Regions from separate parts of the Thermopolyspora flexuosa genome, predicted to be linked through region 1. Evidence: predicted binding sites of a transcription regulator. Region 1 holds the regulator's gene; the other holds the start of a gene.
The links. The regulator HrcA, encoded in region 1, represses chaperone genes, less so after heat shock. The targets are predictions, from matches to a motif close to TTGGCACTCTCNNNNNGAGAGTGCCAA.
Positions count from the first base shown of each region.

Region 2: a site for HrcA is predicted at 3,190-3,216, ahead of groES (co-chaperone GroES). Genes of this name have one in related genera too.

Region 1 is NZ_VFPQ01000001.1:3,550,614-3,561,523, forward strand. Features, by position in the region: gene FHX40_RS15080 (DUF742 domain-containing protein) at 1-403, shown strand, start outside; gene dnaJ (molecular chaperone DnaJ) at 607-1,746, opposite strand; gene hrcA (heat-inducible transcriptional repressor HrcA) at 1,747-2,763, opposite strand; gene FHX40_RS15095 (hypothetical protein) at 3,030-3,932, shown strand; gene FHX40_RS15100 (DUF3097 domain-containing protein) at 3,986-4,807, shown strand; gene hemW (radical SAM family heme chaperone HemW) at 4,813-6,030, opposite strand; gene lepA (translation elongation factor 4) at 6,047-7,885, opposite strand; gene rpsT (30S ribosomal protein S20) at 8,515-8,793, shown strand; gene FHX40_RS15120 (hypothetical protein) at 9,540-10,910, shown strand, end outside.
Region 2 is NZ_VFPQ01000001.1:4,398,628-4,409,537, forward strand. Features, by position in the region: gene FHX40_RS18650 (helix-turn-helix transcriptional regulator) at 1-457, opposite strand, end outside; gene groL (chaperonin GroEL) at 858-2,480, opposite strand; gene groES (co-chaperone GroES) at 2,788-3,099, opposite strand; gene FHX40_RS18665 (hypothetical protein) at 3,510-3,824, opposite strand; gene FHX40_RS18670 (hypothetical protein) at 4,275-4,529, opposite strand; gene FHX40_RS18675 (hypothetical protein) at 5,122-5,709, opposite strand; gene FHX40_RS18680 (class I SAM-dependent methyltransferase) at 6,096-7,319, shown strand; gene FHX40_RS18685 (coiled-coil domain-containing protein) at 7,402-8,778, shown strand; gene tsaD (tRNA (adenosine(37)-N6)-threonylcarbamoyltransferase complex transferase subunit TsaD) at 8,808-9,839, opposite strand; gene rimI (ribosomal protein S18-alanine N-acetyltransferase) at 9,924-10,391, opposite strand; gene tsaB (tRNA (adenosine(37)-N6)-threonylcarbamoyltransferase complex dimerization subunit type 1 TsaB) at 10,388-10,910, opposite strand, start outside.

The DNA.
Region 1 (10,910 bases):
CTCGCGCGGCGGCGAGCCGTACCCGTTCGACGACGAGGCGATGGACGGCCCCTCGATGAAGGTGAGCGCGTCCGGGGAGATCGCCCGCCCGTTCGTCACCACGTCCCGGCGCACCCGGCCGCTGGAGGAGCGGCTGCGCATGGAGACCCTGCTGTCCTCGACCCCGGCCGCGCTCGAGGCCCCGCTCGCCTACGAGCACGCGCACATCGTCGAGCTGTGCCGCAGCCCGCAGTCAGTCGCGGAGATCGCCGCCGGGCTGCGGCTTCCGGTCGGGGTGGCGCGTGAGCTCATCGCCGACCTGGTGACCGAGCGGTTCCTGATCATCCACGCCCAGGTCGTCCTCGGCAAACGCCCGCCGCGGCAGCTCCTGGAACGTATCCGGGCCGGGGTCCGGGCGCTCTGAGCCGCACCGGCGCGCGGCCGGGCACGACGGCACGCCGTACCCCGGGCCGTTACCGGCGGCGGTGAACGGTTCGACCGTGACGACGGGGCGGCGCGCTCCGATCGGGCGTGACAGAGCCGCCGGCGCGCACCGCGCGGACCCGGCCGGGACGTGGGCGTGGTCGCGACGTGCTCAGGCCGTCATCGGCCGCGCCACAGATCTCTTCAACGACCGTTGAACGCGTCCCGGAGGCGGGAGAAGAAGCCCTGCTGGCCGGGGGCGAACTTGCCGGGCGGGTGCTCCTCGCCGCGCAGCTTGGCGAGCTGCCGGAGCAGCTCCTCCTGCTGGGAGTCGAGGCGGGTGGGGGTCTCGACGTTGACGTGGATGAGCAGGTCGCCCCGGCCGGTCTCGTTGAGGTGCGGCACGCCGCGCCCGTACAGCGGGATGATCTGGCCGGACTGGGTGCCGGGGCGGATGTCGACCTCCTCGGGGCCGTCGAGCGTGTCGATCACCAGGGTGGTGCCGAGGGCGGCCGCGGTCATCGGCAGGTGCACGGTGCAGTGCAGGTCGTCGCCGCGCCGCTCGAAGATCGGGTGCGGCCGCTCGACGATCTCCAGGAACAGGTCGCCGGGCGGGCCACCGCCGGGCCCGACCTCGCCCTCGCCGGCGAGCTGGATGTGCGTGCCGTCCTCGACGCCGGCCGGGATCCGCACCTTGATCGTACGGCGGGTGCGCACCCGGCCGTCGCCGGCGCACTCCTGGCAGGGGTGCCGGATGATGGTGCCGTAGCCGCCGCACTGGGGGCACGGCCGCGTCGTCATGACCTGGCCCAGGAACGAGCGGGTGACCTGGGAGACCTCGCCCCGCCCGTTGCACATGTCGCAGGTGTCGGGGTGGGTTCCCGGCGACGTGCCGGAGCCCTGGCAGACGTCGCAGAGGACCGCGGTGTCGACCACGAGCTCCTGGGTCGTGCCGAACGCCGTCTCGGTCAGGTCCAGCTCCACCCGGATGGTGTGGTTCCGGCCGCGGCGTGCCCGGGTGCGCGGGCCCCGCGAGGCGGTGCCGGTGCCGAAGAAGGCGTCCATGATGTCGCTGAACGGGAAGCCCGCACCGAACCCGGTGGCCGTGCCGCCCGCCGTGGCGCCGGAGCCGAACGGATCCGCGCCAAGGTCGTACATCTTGCGCTTGTTGGCGTCCGAGAGCACCTCGTACGCCTGGTTGATCTCCTTGAAGCGCTCGGCGGTCGCCGGATCCGGGTTCACGTCGGGATGCAGCTCGCGCGCGAGCCTCCGGTACGCCTTCTTGATCTCCTCTTGGCTGGCGTCGCGACGCACCCCGAGGATGGCGTAGTAATCCTTCGCCACTTAAGACCCCGCCAGAATCTGACCGACGTAGCGCGCCACCGTGCGCACCGCACCCATCGTCACCGGATAATCCATTCGCGTCGGGCCCAGCACCCCGAGCCGGGCGAGTTCCTTGTCGCCGGAGCCGTACCCGGCGGCCACGAACGACATGCCCTTCAACCCCGTGTACGGGTTCTCCGAGCCTATCCGCACCGTCAGGGAGGAGGGGTCGTTCGACGGCTCGCTGAGCAGGCGCATGAGGACCACCTGCTCCTCGAGCGCCTCCAGCACCTCGCGCAGGCTGACCGAGAAGTCGGCCGCGGCGAGGTTCGCGGTGCCGGCCATCACGATTTTCTCATCGTTGCGGTCCACGAGGGTCTCAAGGAGAGCCGAAAGAATCGTGGCCGCGACCGAACGGTCCTCCGGCGGCAGGTGCTCGGGGAGGTCCTGCACGGTGTCGGGCACGTTGCTCAGACCGCAGCCGTCGAGGCAGGCGTTGAGCATCGCCCGCAGGTGCGCGATGCGGTCCTCCTTCACCGGGTCGGGCAGCTCGATCACGCGCTGCTCCACGCGGCCGGTGTTGGTGATGAGGACGAGCATCACGCGGCGGTCGGTGAGCGGGACGATCTCCACGTGGCGCACCGTGGACTTGGTGAGCGACGGGTACTGCACCACGGCCACCTGCCGGGTGAGCTGGGCCAGCAGCCGGACCGTACGGCGCAGCACGTCGTCGAGGTCGACCGCGCCGGCCAGGAAGGTCTCGATCGCCCGTCGCTCGGCCGCCGACAGCGGCTTGATCTGCGACAGCCGGTCCACGAAGAGCCGGTAGCCCTTGTCGGTCGGCACCCGCCCGGCGCTGGTGTGGGGCTGGGTGATGTACCCCTGCTCCTCCAGCACCGCCATGTCGTTACGGATCGTGGCGGGGGAGACGCCGAGGTTGTGCCGCTCCGCGATCGCCTTGGATCCGACTGGCTCGTTGGTGGACACGTAATCTTCGACTATGGCGCGCAGAACCGCCAGCTTGCGGTCATCGAGCAACGTGTTCACCTCCCGGCCGCCCCGGTGTCGTGTAACAACACCTTGCTTGGCACTCAGTGTTCCCGAGTGCCAAGTGTACGGCTCCCATCTCTCAGGTGCGATAACTCATTCTGGCGGGTGGGAAGGCTCCCGCCCGATTCCGCCGTGACGGTACCGCGACGGTCGTGTCGACGGTCCGTTCCGCGGCCGAACGGGCACCAAATCGGTATCGAAACACCGGGTCGAGGGCCGGTGCGGCCGGGGAGGGAAACCGTCACACTCGGATTATGAGCCAGTCGAACGACCCCCGGCCGGAGGGGCAGGCCCCCGGCCCTCAAGGGTACGGCGGCCCGCCGCCCGGTCCCGCGTCCGGCCCGGCCCCGCAGCCCCCGCAGCCGGGCCCGCCCCCCGGGTCACCGTACGGCCCGCCGCCCGGTTCCCCGCCCGGCTTCCCGTCGCAGCCCGGTTCCCCGCACGGCTCGGCCCCCGGGCCGCAGCAGGTTCCGCCGCCCGGCGCGCACCACGCCCCGCCGTACCCGCCGCCGTCCCCCGGCGCTCCCCCGCCCGGCTACGGTCCGCCGCCGGGCGGCCCCGGGGCGCCGCCCCCGCCGCCCGCCGCCGTCGGGCCGCGGCGCGTGTGGATCCTGCTGGCCTGGCTCGCCTTCGTGGCGAGCGTGGTCCTCGGGTTCATGGGCGTGTTCTCCACGGTGGAGTCGGTCGGCGAGGAGGCGGCCCCGCCGCGGCACTTCCGCAGCGGCGAGCCCGCCACCTTCGAGGCCTCCCCCGAGGACCGGCCGGTGCTGTACGCCTCGACCAGCCGGCCGGTGAACTTCGTCTGCGAGGCGACGACCGCCTCCGGCCAGGGCGTCCCGCTCACCAAGCCCGGCTACACGATGACGTTCACCGCGGGCGGCCGGGTGTGGGAGCACGTCTTCGACATCGGCGTCACCCAGCCGGGCACCTACCGGATCGTCTGCGAGGCCCCCGCCTCCTCCGACGTGGTCTTCGGCGTGGGCAAGCAGTTCACCAGCGACCAGGCCGCGAGCACCGTGGGCGGCGTCCTGCTGTGGTTCGCGCTGATGTTCGTCACGTTCGCGGTGGCCGTCGTGGTCACGGTGCTCGTGCTGGTGCGCCGCAGCCGGGCGCGGCGGCGGCTCGCCGGGCCGTGGCCACCGTACGGCGGGCGGTGACACCGGCCGTCGCAAGGCGGCGATGACGCCGTGATTTGCTAGCGTGCCCTGCCATGTACGAGGACGTGCTCTCCGGCCGGCGGCGCCGTTTCGCCCGGGAGCCCATCCCGGAGGTGCCGGCCGAGCCCGGGCTGGTGGTGGAGGACGCCGCGGGCGACTTCTGCGGCGCGGTGGTCGCCTGCGACAAGCACGGGGTCACCCTGGAGGACCGCTTCGGGCGGCGGCGGGTCTTCCCGCTGGAGCGCGGGGCGTTCCTCCTCGAGGGCAGACCGGTCACCCTGGTACGGCCCGGCACCCGGCCGGCGGGCGCCCCGGCGCGGCCGCGGCGCAGCGCGTCGGGCTCGATCGTGGTGGAGGGCCTGCGGGCGCGGGTCGCCAAGGAGAGCCGCATCTACGTGGAGGGCGTGCACGACGCCGAGCTCGTGGAGAAGATCTGGGGCCACGATCTGCGGGTCGAGGGGGTCGTCGTCGAGTACCTCGAGGGCATCGACGATCTGCCGCGGATCGTGGCCGAGTTCGGCCCGGGGCCGGGGCGCCGCCTCGGCGTGCTCGTCGACCACCTCGTGCCCGGCTCGAAGGAGAGCCGCATCGCCGAGCAGGTGGCCTCGCCGTACGTGCTCGTGGTGGGGCACCCGTTCGTGGACATCTGGCAGGCGGTGAAGCCGTCGGTGCTCGGCATCCCGGCCTGGCCGGAGGTGCCGAAGGGGGTGCCGTGGAAGGAGGGGGTGCTCGCGGCGCTCGGCTGGCGCATGGACCCGGGCGAGGCGTGGCGGCACATCCTGGGGCGGGTCACCCACTTCACGGACCTGGAGCCGGAGCTGCTCGGCCGGGTGGAGGAGCTGATCGACTTCGTGAGCCCGCCGCCCGCCGAGTGACCCGCTCAGGCGAGGTCGCGGATGAGCGCGTCGGCGAGCAGCCTGCCGCGCAGCGTGAGCACGGCCCGGCCGGCGCGGAACGGCCCGGGGTCGAGCAGCCCGTCGGCGAGCGCGCGGGCCACGGCCGGGCGGGCCTGCGGGCGGATCTCGTCGAGCGGGTGGCCGGTGGCGAGGCGGAGCTGGAGCATGAGCCGCTCGACGGCGCGGTCCTCGGCGGTGAGCACCTCGCGGGCGTGCCCGGGCGACTCCCCGGCGGCGATGCGGCTCGCGTACGCGGCCGGGTGCTTCACGTTCCACCAGCGCACCCCGCCGACGTGGCTGTGCGCGCCCGGGCCGACGCCCCACCAGTCGCCGCCGGTCCAGTAGAGCAGGTTGTGGCGGCACCGCGCCTCGGGCGAGCGGGCCCAGTTGGAGATCTCGTACCAGGCGTATCCGGCCTCGCCGAGCATGGCGTCGGCGATGAGGTAGCGGTCGGCGGCGACGTCGTCGTCGGGCGCGGGCAGCTCGCCCCGGCGGATGCGGGCGGCGAGCCGGGTGCCGTCCTCGACGATGAGCGCGTAGGCCGAGATGTGGTCGGGCCCCGCCTCGATCGCGGCGGCGAGCGTGGCCCGCCAGTCGTCGTCGGTCTCCCCCGGCGTGCCGTAGATGAGGTCGAGGTTGACGTGTTCGAACCCGGCTGCGCGCGCCTCCCGGGCGGCCGCGGCGGCCCGGCCGGGGGTGTGCCGCCGGTCGAGTACGGCGAGCACGTGCGGCCGCACGCTCTGCATGCCGAGGCTGATCCGGGTGAAGCCGCCCGCGCGCAGCTCGGCGAGCGCGGCCGGGGTGACCGACTCGGGGTTCGCCTCGGTGGTGACCTCGGCGCCGGGGGCGAGCCCGAACTCCTCGTCGATCACGCGCAGGATCCGCACCAGGTCGGCGGGCGGCAGCAGGGTGGGCGTGCCGCCGCCGAAGAACACGGTCGCCACCCGCGGCGCGGCGTCGCCGAGCACCCGCCGCGCGAGCCGTACCTCGGCGGCGGCGGTCTCGGCGTAGTCCGCGCGGCTCGCGCCCGGGCCCAGCTCGGCCGCGGTGTAGGTGTTGAAGTCGCAGTAGCCGCAGCGGGTCACGCAGAACGGCACGTGCACGTAGAAGCCGAACGGGCGCTCCCCGAGTCCGCGCAGCGCGGACTCGGGCAGCTCGCCGGTGCGGGGCACCGGCTCGCCGTCGGGCAGGGCGGAAGGCATGGGCGGCCCCGGCGGGCTACTTCTTCTTGTCGCTCGACGTGTCGGTGGCGAGCGCGGCGACGAACGCCTCCTGCGGCACCTCCACCCGGCCGACCATCTTCATGCGCTTCTTGCCTTCCTTCTGCTTCTCGAGCAGCTTGCGCTTCCGGGTGATGTCACCGCCGTAGCACTTGGCGAGCACGTCCTTGCGCAGCGCCCGGATGTTCTCCCGGGCGATCACACGGGAGCCGATCGCCGCCTGGATGGGCACCTCGAACTGCTGCCGCGGGATGAGCTCCTTGAGCTTGCGCGCCATCTCCACGCCGTAGGAGTACGCCTTCTCCCGGTGCACGATCGCGCTGAACGCGTCCACCGGCTCGCCCTGCAGCAGGATGTCCACCTTGACCAGGTCGGCCTCCTGCTCGCCGGCGGGCTCGTAGTCGAGCGACGCGTACCCGCGGGTGCGGGACTTGAGCTGGTCGAAGAAGTCGAAGATGATCTCGGCCAGCGGCAGGGTGTAGCGGATCTCCACCCGGTCGGTGGACAGGTAGTCCATGCCGAGCAGGGTGCCGCGGCGGCCCTGGCACAGCTCCATGATCGCGCCGATGTGCTCGGCCGGGCTGAGCACCGTGGCGCGCACCACCGGCTCGTACACCGCGGCGATCTTGCCGCCGGGGAACTCCGACGGGTTGGTGACGGTGACCTCCTTGCCGCTGTCGAGCACCACCCGGTAGGGGACGTTCGGCGCGGTGGAGATCAGCGACAGGCCGAACTCGCGCTCCAGCCGCTCGCGCACGATCTCCATGTGGAGCAGGCCGAGGAAGCCGCAGCGGAAGCCGAAGCCGAGCGCGGCCGAGGTCTCCGGCTCGTAGATGAGCGCGGCGTCGTTGAGGCGCAGCTTGTCGAGGGCCTCGCGCAGCTCCGGGTAGTCGTCGCCGTCGATCGGGTAGAGGCCCGAGTACACCATCGGCTTGGGGTGCTCGTAGCCGGGCAGCGGCTCGGTCGCCTGGCGCGCGGCCGAGGTGACCGTGTCGCCGACCCGGGCCTGGCGCACGTCCTTCACGCCGGTGATCAGGTACCCCACCTCGCCGACGCCGAGGCCGTGCTTGGACGGGATCGGCTCGGGCGAGATGACGCCGATCTCCAGGGTCTCGTGGGTGGCCCCGGTCGACATCATCATCGTGCGCTCGCGGGGGGCGAGGTGGCCGTGGACGACCCGCACGTAGGTGACGACGCCCCGGTAGATGTCGTAGACCGAGTCGAAGATGAGCGCCCGGGCCGGGGCGTCGGCGTCGCCGACCGGCGGCGGCACCTGCATGACCACGTGGTCGAGCAGCTCCTTGACGCCCTCCCCGGTCTTGCCGGAGACGCGCAGCACGTCCTGGGGCTCGCAGCCGATGAGCCCGGCGAGCTCCTCGGCGTACTTGTCCGGCTGGGCCTGCGGGAGATCGATCTTGTTGAGGACGGGGATGATGGTGAGGTCGGCGTTCATCGCCAGGTAGAGGTTGGCGAGGGTCTGCGCCTCGATCCCCTGCGCGGCGTCGACCAGCAGGATCGCGCCCTCACACGCCTCGAGCGACCGGGACACCTCGTAGGTGAAGTCCACGTGGCCCGGGGTGTCGATCATGTTGAGGACGTAGTCGACGCCGTCCGGGCCCTTCCAGGGCATCCGTACGGCCTGCGACTTGATGGTGATGCCGCGCTCCCGCTCGATGTCCATGCGGTCGAGGTACTGCGCGCGCATCTGCCGCTCGTCGACCACGCCCGTGAGCTGGAGCATGCGGTCGGCGAGCGTGGACTTGCCATGGTCGATGTGCGCGATGATGCAGAAGTTGCGGATCACCGCGGGGTCGGTCAGGCCAGGCTCAGTGCGCACCGTGGTCCGTTTCGGCAGGTTCGATCACGATCAAGGGGCCGGGAGCGCCGGCCCGTCTTCCATGGTGGCATGTTCGGGTGACAGCCCGGACCGCCACGGTGTCACCGGCGCGGTCCCGCCTCCCGGCGGTTCCCGCGTCCGTCCCGCTGTTGTGCCCCGGTGCTCCCGATCGCGGGCGTGACCGCGGCGGCACTCCTGGCGAGTCTACCGGCAGGGCCGCGAGACGGGCGAAGATCCGGCCGCCCGGGGCCCACGCTCGCCCGGCCGTACCGGTGGCCGGGCGCCGGTACGGCCGGCACGGCGGCGGCCGGGCCGTACCCGGGGCGGCGGGTGTGCCATTGAAACAAGGCGGCGGGCCGGCGGGGCGGCCACGGCGGGATGCGGGCGGGCAGGGCACGGACGGGTGACGGGTCGATAACCTTCGGTGCGGCCTCGACCGGGTGTCCTACACTGCCTTGCGCACGGCACATTCCCCACCGGGTCCCCGTTGCGGCCGGCGGCCGCAGGGGCCATGTGCCCTGCATTGATTTGAGCGGCGTGAGGGGCGTTGATACCCTGTCTCACTGCGTGTGGTGCGCCCTCTCTGCCCGCGCGAACCAATCCACCGACTTTCTGACCGAGGCTTCTTCGTGGCTAACATCAAGTCCCAGATCAAGCGCAACAGGCAGAACGAAAAGCGTCGTCTGCGTAACAAGGCCGTCAAGTCTTCGCTGAAGACGGCGATCCGCAAGTTCCGCGAGGCCGCCGACCGGGGCGAGGTCGAGCAGGCGGTCGTGCTCATGCGCGCCGCGTGCCGCCAGCTGGACAAGGCGGTCACCAAGGGTGTGATCCACAAGAACCAGGCGGCCAACCGGAAGTCGGCCATCGCCAAGCGCGCCGCTGCGCTGCAGGCCGCGGCGTCGAAGTAGGCCTTCCCGGGCCGAGCGCAGGGCGCGCATCACCGTCGCGAGCGCCGTGACTCCGTGGGAGCACGGCGCTTTCGCCATGCCCGGATATCTCAAGTTCGTGACAATGTCATAATTTGTCACGGAATCGATATCACTTCTCCATTTCCGTAGCGCATCGCCTCCATCACCATCCGGCCCGCGCCGCCGACCTCGCCGACGTTCGCGCTTACAGTCGTGGCAGGTGGCTGCGATACGACGAGCGGAGGAGCCCGGATGTGGTGGCGGACGCCGCCGGCGGTGCGGCGTGCAACCGCCGGACCGCTTCCGCTGTTCGTCACCCGCGGCGCGGCGCGGCCTGCCACCGTCTTATCCGGCACGCCCGCGTACGGCCCGCCCCGCCTGCGTCCCGGCCCGCCGTACCGCCTTATCGGCACGGCGGTGACACCGGGCCGGCCGCACGCCACCGCCCACCGCGGCGCACCACGCGGCACCCGCCCGGCCGGTCCGCGTGCTTCCGGTGCCCCCGCCCCCATCGGCCCGGGGATCGTGCCGGCGGCCGTCGCCCTTGGCGCATCGCGCGCCGACCCGTGTCCGCCCGAGGCCACGGCACGCGCCCGGTCCGCGGCCGTCCCGCCTCCGGCCACCGTCCCCGATCACTCGGACACGCCCCGCGGCGGTAGCCGGCCCGCGTCATCCGCCGCGTCCGCCGTCGTTCTCCGCCGGAGCGCGGACCGCATCGGCCCGCCCGCGCCGTGGGGGCGCTCCGCATGAGCCCGCTGCGCATCCTCCGCGCCCACCGCGGCGTGGCCGGCCTGCTCGCGCTCCTCACCCTCACCGCCGCCACGCTGCTCGCCGGGCTGCCGCGGATCGTGGCGGACTCCTTCGACCGGGCGGTGCGCCGTGCCGTACAGGAGAACCCCGCCGAACCGGCCGACCTGACCGTCGCGCTCGAGCCGGAAAGCTCCGCCGACCTGCTCACCGACACCGACCGGCTCGCCGAGCAGCACGACCGGCTGCACGCCGGGCTGCCCGGGCCGCTGCGCGCGATCGTCGCCACCGGCGCCGCGGCTCAGGCGGCGGGGGCGTCGTACGCGGCGCGGACGCGGCGCATGCCGCTCGCCGACCGGATCGGTGCGGAGGACCACGCACTGCAGTTCCTCAACCTCGCCTGGGTTGCGGGTGCGGGGGGCCGGGTGCGCTACGTCGCGGGGTCGCCGCCCGGGCCGCCCACGACGGCACAGCCCGTCCCCGGGTACGGCGGGCTCGGCGACGTGCCGCTGATCGAGGTCGCGCTCTCGCACGCCGGGGCCGCGGCGATGAACCTCTCGGTGGGGTCGCTGCTGCTGCTCGGCGACGTCGAACCGCGGCTCGCCCGGGTCACCGGCCTGTTCGAGCCGGTACGGCCCGCCGACCCGTTCTGGCGCCACCATCGGGATCTGCTGCGCGCCTCGATCCGGCTCACCACGGCCGGGGACGAGCAGCACCTCACCGGCCTCGTGCACCACGCCGCACTGGCGCGGCTCGGCGGCCCGACGGACCTGCGCTACGAGTGGACCCTGCCGGTCGACTCCGGCGCGATCACCGCACGCGACGCCGCCGCGATCGCCGAGGCGGTCGACCGCTACCGGGACCGGCTCCGGCGGCAGGCCGCGCTCCCGAACGGGGTGGCGCGGTTCGAGCTGCACACGGGCCTGGACACCGGGCTCGGCCGGTTCCTGGAGCGGCAGCGCGTCGCGGTGGTGCTCGGATGGCTCGTCATCGGCGGCCTCGGCCTCGTCGCCTGCGGCGCCGTCACGCTCGCGGTACGGCTGCTGTGCGACCGGCTGCGGCCGGCTCCCGCGCCCGCCTGGCACCGCTCGGCGGTCCGCCGGTCACGGTCCTCGCCGAACGGCCAGAGGAACGGCGAGCATCCGGGAGCGGAGCGGCCCGGGACCGACCAGCGGGTGGGCGGATCGCGCCTGGCGGTCGCCCGCGTCGCCGCCGGGGCGGGCGCGGCGGTCGCGCTCGTGTGCGTGCCGGCGGCGCTGCTCGGGTACGGCCTGGGGTCGCTCGTGCCCGGCCCCGCCGTACCGCCGGCCCACCTCGCGCCGTCTCTGCTCGCCCTGGGCGCGGCCGTGACGGCGGCGGGGCTCACCGCG
Region 2 (10,910 bases), 850 kb from region 1:
CCACGGCGATGAGCTCCGGCGACGACGTCTCCCCGGCGGCGGCGGCCATGGTGGCGCGGAGCGCCTCGGGTCCGCTGTGGGTCTCGATCGTCAACCGGCCGGAACGAAGGTCCTGGCCGGCGTCGTAGTCCTGGGCGAGCGTCCGGACCGAGCTGAGCAGTTCCTCGATCTGCCGGGTCTCCTGGGCGATCTTCTCGAGCCGCCGCGCGATCAGCGGGCTCAGCGCGGCGGCCGGATGCCGGGCGAGGTAGCGGCCGTCGTGGGAGTCGACGACGCCGAGCCTCGTCAGGGCCTGCAGGTCCGGCTCGACCCGTTCCTCGGGCTGGTCCACGGCCGCGGCCACCTCCGGCGACCGGGCGAGCCGCAGGCGCAACAGGGCGGTGTAGACGGCGGCCTGGGAGGTGTTCAGACCAAAAGGCCGCAGCTGCTCCTCCACCGGCGGGGTGTCCTGGCGCATCACCGACTCCATGTGTCACAGAGAGTGTCGAGATGGTAACTCGGCATCCCCTGTTTGTCCGCCGGTCCGCGCCTTTGTGCTCGATCGGATACAGCTTGCTGCACTTGCAGCTTCTCACGTTGCGCCCGGCCTGCGCACGATGGAGCATTACGGTACGTGTCCCCGGCCGTACGGTAAGCGGTCATTTGAGCGCGGAGGGGGTCTTATGACCGCCGAGCCCGTACGGCCGCCGGCACCAGGGGGCCGGGCGGGTCGTCCGCCCGGCCCTCCGTGCGTCCGGGCCCGGCCGCGAAGAGGGCGGCCGCCGGGCGCGCCGCCGGACCGGGCACCGGGAACGCGTACGGCTCGCACCCCGCGGCGGGATGCGAGCCGTACGTCAACGCATGCGCGGCCGGGCCGATCAGTGGCCGTGGCCGTGACCGTGGCCGTGGCCACCGGCGGCCGGGGCCTCCTCCTCCGGCTTGTCCACCACGAGGGCCTCGGTGGTGAGCAGCATGCCGGCGATCGACGCGGCGTTCTGCACCGCCGAGCGGGTGACCTTGACCGGGTCGATGACGCCGTCCGCGATCAGGTCGACGTACTGCCCGGTGGCGGCGTTGAGGCCGTGGCCGGCGGGCAGCTCGGCGATCTTGCTGGTGACGACGTAGCCCTCGAGACCGGCGTTCTCGGCGATCCACCGGGCGGGCTCGATCAGCGCGCGGCGCACGATCGACACGCCGGTGGCCTCGTCGCCGGTGAGGCCGAGGTCGTCGAGCTCCTTGCTGACGTGGACGAGCGCGGAGCCACCGCCGGAGACGATGCCCTCCTCGATCGCGGCGCGGGTCGCCGAGATCGCGTCCTCGAGGCGGTGCTTCTTCTCCTTCAGCTCCACCTCGGTGGCGGCGCCGACGCGCAGCACGCACACGCCGCCGGCCAGCTTGGCGAGCCGCTCCTGCAGCTTCTCGCGGTCCCAGTCGGAGTCGGTCTGCTCGATGGCGAGCCGGATCTCCCGGATCCGGGCCTCGATCGCGGCCGGGTCACCGCCACCGTCGACGATCGTGGTGGAGTCCTTGGTGACCACGACGCGGCGGGCGGTGCCGAGCACCTCGAGGCCGACGTTCTCCAGCTTGAGGCCGACCTCCTCGCTCACCACCTGGCCGCCGGTGAGGATCGCCATGTCCTGCAGCATCGCCTTGCGGCGGTCGCCGAAGCCGGGCGCCTTCACCGCGACCGAGGTGAACGTGCCGCGGATCTTGTTCGTCACCAGGACGGCCAGGGCCTCGCCCTCGACGTCCTCGGCGATGACGAGCAGCGGCTTCTTGGTCTGGGCGACCTTCTCCAGCAGCGGCAGGAAGTCGGAGATCGAGGAGATCTTCGCCTGGTGCAGCAGGATGTAGGGGTCCTCGAGCACCGTCTCCATGCGCTCGGGGTCGGTGACCATGTAGCCCGACAGGTACCCCTTGTCGAACTGCAGGCCCTCGGTGAACTCCAACTCCATGCCCATGGTGTTGGACTCCTCGACGGTGATGACACCGTCCTTGCCCACCTTGTCGAAGGCCTCGGCGATCAGGTCACCGATCTTGGGGTCCTGGGCGGAGATCGTCGCGACGTTCGCGATCTCCTTGCGGTCCTCCACCTGGCGGGCGGAGCTGAGCAGCCGCTCGCTCACCGCCTGGGCGGCCTTGTCGATGCCGCGCTTGAGCGCGAGCGGCGAGGCGCCGGCGGCGACGTTGCGCAGGCCCTCGCGGACCATCGCCTGGGCGAGCACGGTCGCGGTGGTCGTGCCGTCACCGGCGATGTCGTTGGTCTTGGTCGCCACTTCCTTGGCGAGCTGGGCGCCGAGGTTCTCGTACGGCGCGTCCAGCTCGATCTCGCGGGCGATGGTGACGCCGTCGTTGGTGATGGTCGGGGCACCGAACTTCTTGTCGATGACCACGTTGCGGCCACGCGGACCGAGGGTCACCTTCACGGCGTTCGCGAGGGTGTTGACACCACGCTCCAGGGCGCGGCGCGCGTCCTCGTTGAACTCCAGGATCTTCGGCATTAAGGCACTCCTTGTCGTTGCGACGCCTCACGTCGCGAACCCGGGCGCGGGAACCGGGGCGGTCCGGTGACCGCGTGAACACCGTGAGCCACCTGAGCAGAACAGCATCGCGGCGCTGATGGAACGGCGCTGATCGAACGCCGCCACGGCAGGTCTCGAACGCACTGTCGCCGGCATCCGCGGCGTTTTCCGACTCCGCGGCGCGGACCCGGCCCCGGTTCACCTGGGCGCCGAGGTGATCGAGCGCATCAGAGCCCCGGGCACCGGCCCGGGGCTCGACACGTCATGGGGGTAAGGCCCGGCGGGCTTACTTCTCGATGATGGCGAGCACGTCCCGGGCGGAGAGGACCAGGTACTCCTCGCCGCCGTACTTGACCTCGGTGCCGCCGTACTTGCTGTACAGGACGATGTCGCCCTCCTTGACGTCGAGCGGGATCCGCTTCTCGCCGTCCTCGTCCCAGTTGCCGGGGCCCACCGCGAGCACCTTGCCCTCCTGGGGCTTCTCCTTGGCCGTGTCAGGAATGACCAGCCCGGAGGCGGTCGTCTGCTCGGCCTCGAGCGGCTGGACCACGATGCGGTCACCGAGCGGCTTAACCGGAACCTTGGTGGCGGTCGTCACGATCGGACCTCCCCTTCAGAATTCGTTGCTCAGCTGAAGAGGCGACCAGCGGCCTGCCGTCGCGGGTGTCAGACCTGCCTCGTCGCGTGGTTGGCACTCTCAGGCCGAGAGTGCCAACAGGAACAGTATGCAAGCCGGTCAGCACAGTCAACCGAACCCGCCACGCAGGTCAGTGCTCGTGTACCCGCACCGTCCCTGCCGGCCTGCCCGGGCCGCGACGCCTCCCCGGTAATCAAAACGGCAAGAGGGCGGACCGGTGTCGCCGCCCTCTTGCCGGCCGATTCCCGTCGGCCGCGGCCCCCTCGATCGAAGGTCCGATCGACCGGCCGCGTCCTGTGGACGTCGGCGTGAAGAGCGTGGGGGCGGCCGTCGCGGGCCGCCCCCGGTGGTACGTCTTACGCCCTCGTACCTCAGCGCCGGCCGCGGAACCGGTAGCCCGGCTTGGCGTCGGTCTCGTGCGAGTCCGTGTGCTGGTTGTTGTTGATCTGGTGGGTGACGTGGCAGTCCACGTTCACGTTGCGGTGGCTGAGGAGGTCGGAGAGACCGAGGCTGCCGATGAGGACGCCGAGGGCGCTCTCCGACCGGTTGCTGGTGTTGCCGGTGTCGACGATCACACAGTCGACGTTCTTGGCGAGGTCCTTGGGCTCATTGGCGTGGGCCGGGCTCGCCAGTCCCATGCCTGCGGCGGCGGCGACCGCGGTGAATGCCGCGAACTTCTTCAGCATCGAAACTCCCGATCGATTTCGGTTGATCCTCGGATCAGCCCGGCCGTCATTTTCGTCCGGTCGAGCCGACAACAATTAGAGCGAGGATCGCACGAAATAGCAAGCACGACAAGTAAGTTCCGGTTAAAGCAATCGGGCGTCCGCGACCAGCATTTGCCAGGAAACCGGCCACAACACCCGATTTGCGCCAGAAAAAGAGGGCGGTAGGTGTACCGCCCACTTTTCCTGGGTTTCGGGACACCGTTCCGGTGCCCGCCGGGAAAACATCCTCCGCCGGCCGGGTGAACCGTTCTCCGGCCCACCGTGGCCCGCGGTCCACGGGCACGATCGGCGACCGCGCCCCGCCCGGGGCTCGGAAGCCCGCGGAGCCGGGCACCGGGTACGGCCTCCCGGCAAGGGGACGACGCGCGAGACGTCGTCCCCTCGTCACGGTCGACCTGTCAAACCCGCTCAGCGGCCGGTCTTGTGCGAGTCGACGTGGTGGTTGTTGTTGATCTGCTTGTCGACATCGCAGTTGACGTCGACGTTGCGGTTGCTGAGGAGGTCGTAGAGACCGAGCGCACCGAGAATGCCGAGGCCGTTCGCCGTGTGGTGGTGCGTGTTGCCGGTGTTGGTGAGCACACAGGCGACGTCGGCGGGACCGTTGGCGTACGCCGGAGTGGCGAGCCCGAGGCCGGCGGCCGCGGCGACCGTGGCGCTAGCCACTACAAGCTTCTTAAGCATTTAGATCTCCTGATCGATCTTGGATTGATCCTCAGATCAGCTCTGCCCTCTTTCCTGGCGGCGAGCCGTCAATAAGTAGACCGAGCAAGCAGTCCACGGAACAAGGCCCGCCGGGTAAGAGCCTGACAAAAGGGCTCTGCGCGAATCGCCAGCAAAGAACGAGCCGCTTTCCCGAAATTTCGAGTTTGCGGCAGAAAATCCCGCAAACGCGACAGACCTGACGATCCAGTGATTTTTCCTGGCTCGTCGGTTTGTTTCCTCCGCGCCTCGCGCCGAATGGCCCGCCGTCGTGCACCACATGGCCGTGGCCGGGCGCGGCGGGCGCATGGGCGCGGCGACGCGGCTCGAAGCGGCCGGGACGCGTCCGGCCGCCCGGCCACACGGACCCGGCGAACCGGACGCTGACACAGGCCACCCGAGCGCCGCTCATCCCGCCGGGAGGCCGGGCGAGACGAGCGTCCTCAGGACGCGTCCGCGGACCACGTGCCCCACGCGTTCCGCGCAGGCCGCGAACGGGACCGCCCTTCCCCGGCGCGCTCCCGCCTGCCGCGGCGGACACGCCCTCGCCGACGCGCTACGCGGCGCTGCTCACCGAGGCGTCGCTCGCCGACGCGTCGGCGCCGCTCTCCGCCGGCTGCGCGTTCGTCGCCCCCGCTGCGCTCTCCGCGGCGGCGTCCTCCTTGGCCTCCTCGGCCTTGGCCGGCTCGGCCGCGTCCCCGGTGGTCTCCGCCTTCGCCGGCTCAGCCGCCGGGGCGGCATCGGTCGTGACCGGCTCGGCGTCCGCCGCGGTGGTCTCGGCCTTGGCCGGCTCCGCCGTCTCCTTCGCGGCCTCGGCCTTGGCCGGCTCGGCCTCAGCCGTGTCGGCCTCCGCCTTGGCCGGCTCCGCCGCGTCCTTGGCGGCCTCGGCCGTCACGGCCTTCGTTTCGGGGGCGGTCGAGGTGCTGTTCTCCTGGGCGGCGCTCGACGTTTCGGTCGCGGAGGTGTCGCCCGAGTCCGTCGCGTCATTTTCGGCGTCGAACGTGGTGCGTACCTTCCCCCGGATAAGGGTGCAGACGAAGGCGAAAGTCCTCTCGTTCTCCGTGGTGTTCGGGAACAGCCGCACGACCTTCCCGTTGACGATCACCAGCGGCGTGCTGCAGGTCAACTGGAACGCGCTCTCCACCGCCCGGTCGGCCGAATCCGCGGCCGCGGCCGGGGTATGCATCCCCAGGCCGGCGGCGGTGGTGATCGCGGCACCGAGGACCGCGAGCTTTCTCAGCATTACCATTCCCCCGAATGAATCTGATTGATCCCCCGATATGACCCGATTCCAGCGAACGGGCCATCAGTCAGTAGAACGGACAATCGCCTCAGGCCGCAACACGAGCCACGGCAAGAAACCGCTAAACGGCCGCATCGATTCACCCGCGGTTTCTAGAGCGTTTTTGGACTGATCGCATGTTTCGCCCGATATATGACTTCACGTCCATATCTCTCCCGAATAAAGCCGCATTTCGCATATATCAGAGCAAGTCAGACATCATTCGGCTGCTGCTACCGTCGTAGCCCGTGGATCTGGAGGCCTTCCTGCGGCTGCTCACCCCACCGGGCCGGCACGCCCTCGACGACGCGGTGAAGCTCGTCGCCGAGGGCGCCGACGTGGTCGCGGCGGCGGCCGCGCTGCGCCGTACCCACGACGCGGCGCTCAGCTCGGCGGCGCTCACCCAGGCCGTGCTGCGGCGGCGCGCGGCCGCGAAGTTCGGCGCGGACGCCGGGCGCATGTACTTCACGCCGGACGGGCTGGAGCAGGCGACCCGGGCCGAGGTCGCCGCGCACCGGGCGGCGCGGATCGCCGCCCTCGGCCCGCCGGTCCGCGTCGTCGACGCCTGCTGCGGGATCGGCGGCGACCTGATCGCGCTCGCCCGGGCCGGCTGCGCCGTGGACGCGGTCGACCGCGACCCGCTGACCGCGGCGGTGGCGCGGGCGAACGCCGAGGCGCTCGGCCTCACCGAGGTGCGGGTGCGCACCGGCGACGCCGCCGAGGTCGACCCGCGCGGCTATCAGGCCCTGTTCGCCGACCCGGCCCGCCGCCGGAGCACCGGCGGCCGGGTGTTCGACCCGATGGCGTACTCGCCGCCGTGGCCCGAGGTCCTCGCCCTCGTCGAGCGGTCCGCCGCCGCCTGCGTCAAGGCCGCGCCCGGCCTGCCGTACGAGTACGTGCCCAACGGCGCCGAGGCCGAGTGGGTGTCCTTCGCCGGCGAGGTGAAGGAGGCCGCGCTGTGGTGCGGCGCCCTCGGCCCGGCCGGCCTCGCCCCGGGCGCCCGGATCCGGCGGCGGGCCACGCTGCTGCCGTACGGCGAGACGCTCACCGCGGACGGCGAGCCCCGGCGGGCCGAGGCCGGGCCGGTCGGCCGCTACCTGTACGAGCCCGACGGCGCGGCGATCCGGGCCGGGCTCGTGGCCGAGGTGGCCGAGCTGGTCGGCGGGCACCTGCTCGACCCGCAGATCGCGTATGTCACGAGCGATCGGTACGTCGCCACGCCCTGGGCGTCCTGCTACGAGGTCGCCGAGCTGCTGCCGTTCTCGGTCAAGCGGCTGCGCGCCGCGCTGCGCGAGCGGGGCGTCGGCGAGGTGACGATCAAGAAGCGCGGCTCGGCCGTGGACGTGGAGCGGCTCCGCCGCGACCTGCGCCTGGCCGGTGACGCGAGCGCGGTGGTCGTGCTCACCCGCATCGGCGCCAAGCCTTATGCCGTGATCTGCACGACTATGCGTAACCGCGCCGTCGACGCCTAGTCACGATCTATCAAAGCCCGCCGAGAAACCCGCCCGCCCGCCACTACCGTGGCTCCCGCCCCTCGGCGAGAAGGAGCCTTGCGTGGACCACTCCAACCACACCCTGCTGCAGGCGGGAAGCCAGACCGCGATCAGCGACCGCATGCGCGAGCTGCTCGCCCGCGCGGCCCAGGATCACGTGTACGAGCAGCGCACCCAGGGCGCGATCCTCGACGAGATCCGGCAGCGGCTCGAAGGCATGGAATGGCTGCTGCGCGAGGTCCGCGAACGCGAGCTCGGCGGGCTCAGCGGCACCCTGGAGACGGTGAACGGACGGCTCGAGCACATCTCGAGCAAGCCGCCGTCGTGGGCCGAGGCGCTCGCCCAGCACGTGGACGCGGTCCGCGAGCACGTCGACGCGGTACGGCGCCGCCTCGACACCGTGCAGGGCGGCATCGACGGCCTGCGCGGCGGCATCGACGGGCTGCGCGCCGGGATCGACGGCGTGGAGGAGCGCGTCCGGCCCGTCGCCGACCTGCCGAATTTGTGGACGGACCTCGGCACCGCGGGCGAGGGCGTGCGCGAGGCGCTCACCCACCTGCACGCGGTGCTCGACGGCACCCGGCAGGTCGCCGCCCAGATGACCGAGACCGCGACGCGCCTGGCCCAGATGCAGGCGAGCATGGAGGCCGCGGCCGGCCGGTTCTCCCGGCTCGACAAGGCGGTCGCCGAGCTGACCCAGCGCACCGAGCGGCTCGAGTGCGGGGTGCTCGACCTGTCGGAGAGCCTCACCTCCGCGGTCGAGCAGGCCACCGGCCGGGTCGAGGAGGTGGCGGGCCGCATCGAGGTGGTCGAGGCGAACCTCGACGACCGGCTCGGCAACCTCGACCGCCGCCTCGGCGCCGTGCACGGCCGGATCGAGAACGTCGACGAGTGCCTCGGCGACCTGGACGCCCGGCTCACCGGCCTCGACGGCCGCCTCGCCGCGCTCGACGGCCGCGTCGGCGGCCAGGACGACCGGTTCGACGGCATGGAGGGGCGCATCGACGCCCGCCTGGCCTCCCTCGACGACCGCATGCTCGCGATCGAGAGCCGCATGCTCGGCGTGGACAACCGGATCGCGGAGACCGGCACGCACCTGGAGCAGGTGACCGAGCGCCTCGACCTCGTCGACGACCACATCGAGGCGGTGAACCAGCGCGTCGGCCAGCTGCCCGCCACCCTCGACCTCGGCGAGCTGCGCACCCGCGTCGCCCAGGCGGTCACCGCCCTCCAGGCCGACCAGGCCGACCGGTTCGCAGCGGTCGAGCGGCGCATCGCCGAGGCGTCCGCGAGCCTGCCCCCGATCCTCGACGCGATCAACGCCCGGCCGGACCGCGACGAGTTCGCCGCCGCGGTCAGCCGCCGCCTCGGCGCGCTCGAGGAGACCATGCTCGCCCTCGCCGAGGCCCTGCTCCGCCCCACCCGGGCCAAGGACTGACCCCCGGCCGGTACGGCACGGCCGTACGGTCAGACCCGGACCGTGGTCACCGGGAGCGAGGAGTCGGCCGGGATGTCGAGCGGGGAGGCGGGCACGCCCGCGGCGAGCATCTCGGCCCCGAGCGCCGCGACCATCGCGCCGTTGTCGGTGCACAGACTCGGCCGCGGCACGCGCAGCCGTACCCCGGCGGCGTCGCACCGCTCCTGGGCGAGGGCGCGCAGCCGCGAGTTCGCCGCCACCCCGCCGCCGATGAGCAGGTCCTTCACGTCGTAGCGGGCGCAGGCCTGCAGCGCCTTGCGGGTGAGCACGTCGACCACGGCCTCCTGGAAGGACGCGGCCACGTCGGCGACCGGCACCGGCTCCCCGGCGGCCTCCCGGGCCTCGATCCACCGGGCGACCGCGGTCTTCAGGCCGGAGAAGGAGAAGTCGAGCGTGCCGTCGTCGTACTTGCCGCGCGGGAACGCGATCGCGTCGCCCGATCCGGAGGCGGCGGCGCGGTCGATGTGCGGGCCGCCCGGGAACGGCAGGCCGAGCACCCGGGCCACCTTGTCGAACGCCTCGCCGGCCGCGTCGTCCACGGTCGATCCGAGCGAGATCACCTCCCGGGCCACGTCGGTGACGAGCAGCAGCGAGGAGTGGCCGCCGGAGACGAGCAGCGCCACGCACGGCTTGGGCAGCGGGCCGTGCTCGAGCTGGTCGACGGCGACGTGCGCGGCGAGGTGGTTCACCCCGTAGAGCGGCACGCCGAGGCCGAGCGCGTACGCCTTCGCCGCGGCGACGCCGACGAGCAGCGCCCCGGCGAGCCCGGGACCGGCGGTGACCGCGACCGCGTCGACGTCGGACAGCTTCACCCCGGCCCGGTCCAGCGCCCGCTCCAGGGTCGGGGTGAGCGCCTCGAGATGGGCGCGCGAGGCCACCTCCGGCACCACGCCGCCGAACCGGGCGTGCTCGTCCACGCTCGAGGCGATCGTGTCGGCCAGCAGCGTGTGGCCGCGCACGAGCCCGATGCCGGTCTCGTCACAGGAGGTCTCGATGCCCAGGACCAGGGGTGCGTCGCCCATCGTCACGCCTTCTCATCCGTCTTCTCGTCCGCTTCCCGCGCGCCGCCGTGCGGAACGGGATCGCCGGGCCTCACCGAGGCTTTTTCATCGCAGCTTCTTCATCATCGTGTACGCGTCGGTGCCGTCGGCGTAGTAGCGGCGCCGCACGCCGATGCGCTCGAACCCGAAGCGCTCGTACATCGTCTGCGCCGGGGTGTTGTCCGCGCGCACCTCGAGGAAGACCGCCTCGGCGCCGCGCCGTACCGCCTCCTCGAGCAGCTCCGCCATGAGCGTGCGGCCGATGCCCGCGCGCCGGTGGCCGGCGCGCACCGCGATCGTCTGCACGTCGGCCTGGTCGCCCGCGGCGGCGAGCCCCGCGTAGCCGACGATCTCGTCGCCGTCGGTCGCGACGAGGTAGTGCCGGGTGCGCGGCTGCTCGTCGAGCTCGCCGCGCATCATGCCCTCGGTCCACGGATCCTCGGGGAAGATCTCCCGCTCCAGCTTCATGACGGCCGGGAGATCCTGGTACGTCATCCGCCGGATCCGCACCCGGGGCGCCGCGGGCTCGGTCATGCCGTCACCCGCTTCGGCGGTCCGGGTATCCGGGCGTCCGGGCGGCGCAGGTAGATCGGCCGCGGCGGATCGAGCTCGGCCCCGGCGGCGAGCCGCTCGGCGGCGAGCGCGGCGAGGGCCGCCCCCGAGGGGTACTCCGGGTCGATCACCCGGTCCGGGCCGATGACCTCCGCGTACATGCGCGCCCCGGCGCCCGCGACCGGCAGCACGCCGGGGAGCATGTCGGGGCGGTCCACCGCGGGCCCGGCGAGCCGCAGCCGATCGGCGTCGTAGGAGCCCCAGAAGACCTCCTTGCGCCGCGCGTCGGTCGCCACCAGGAACGGGCCGTCGATCTCGACCGCGTGGGCGATCGCGTCGAGCGTGCAGATGCCGTACGCGGGGGCGCCGGTCGCCGAGGAGAGCGCCTGCGCCGTGGCCAGCCCGACGCGCAGCCCGGTGTACGGCCCCGGCCCCATGCCCGAGACGATCGCGGTCACGTCCCGCAGCGAGACCCCGGCGGCCCGCAACACCTCCTCGATC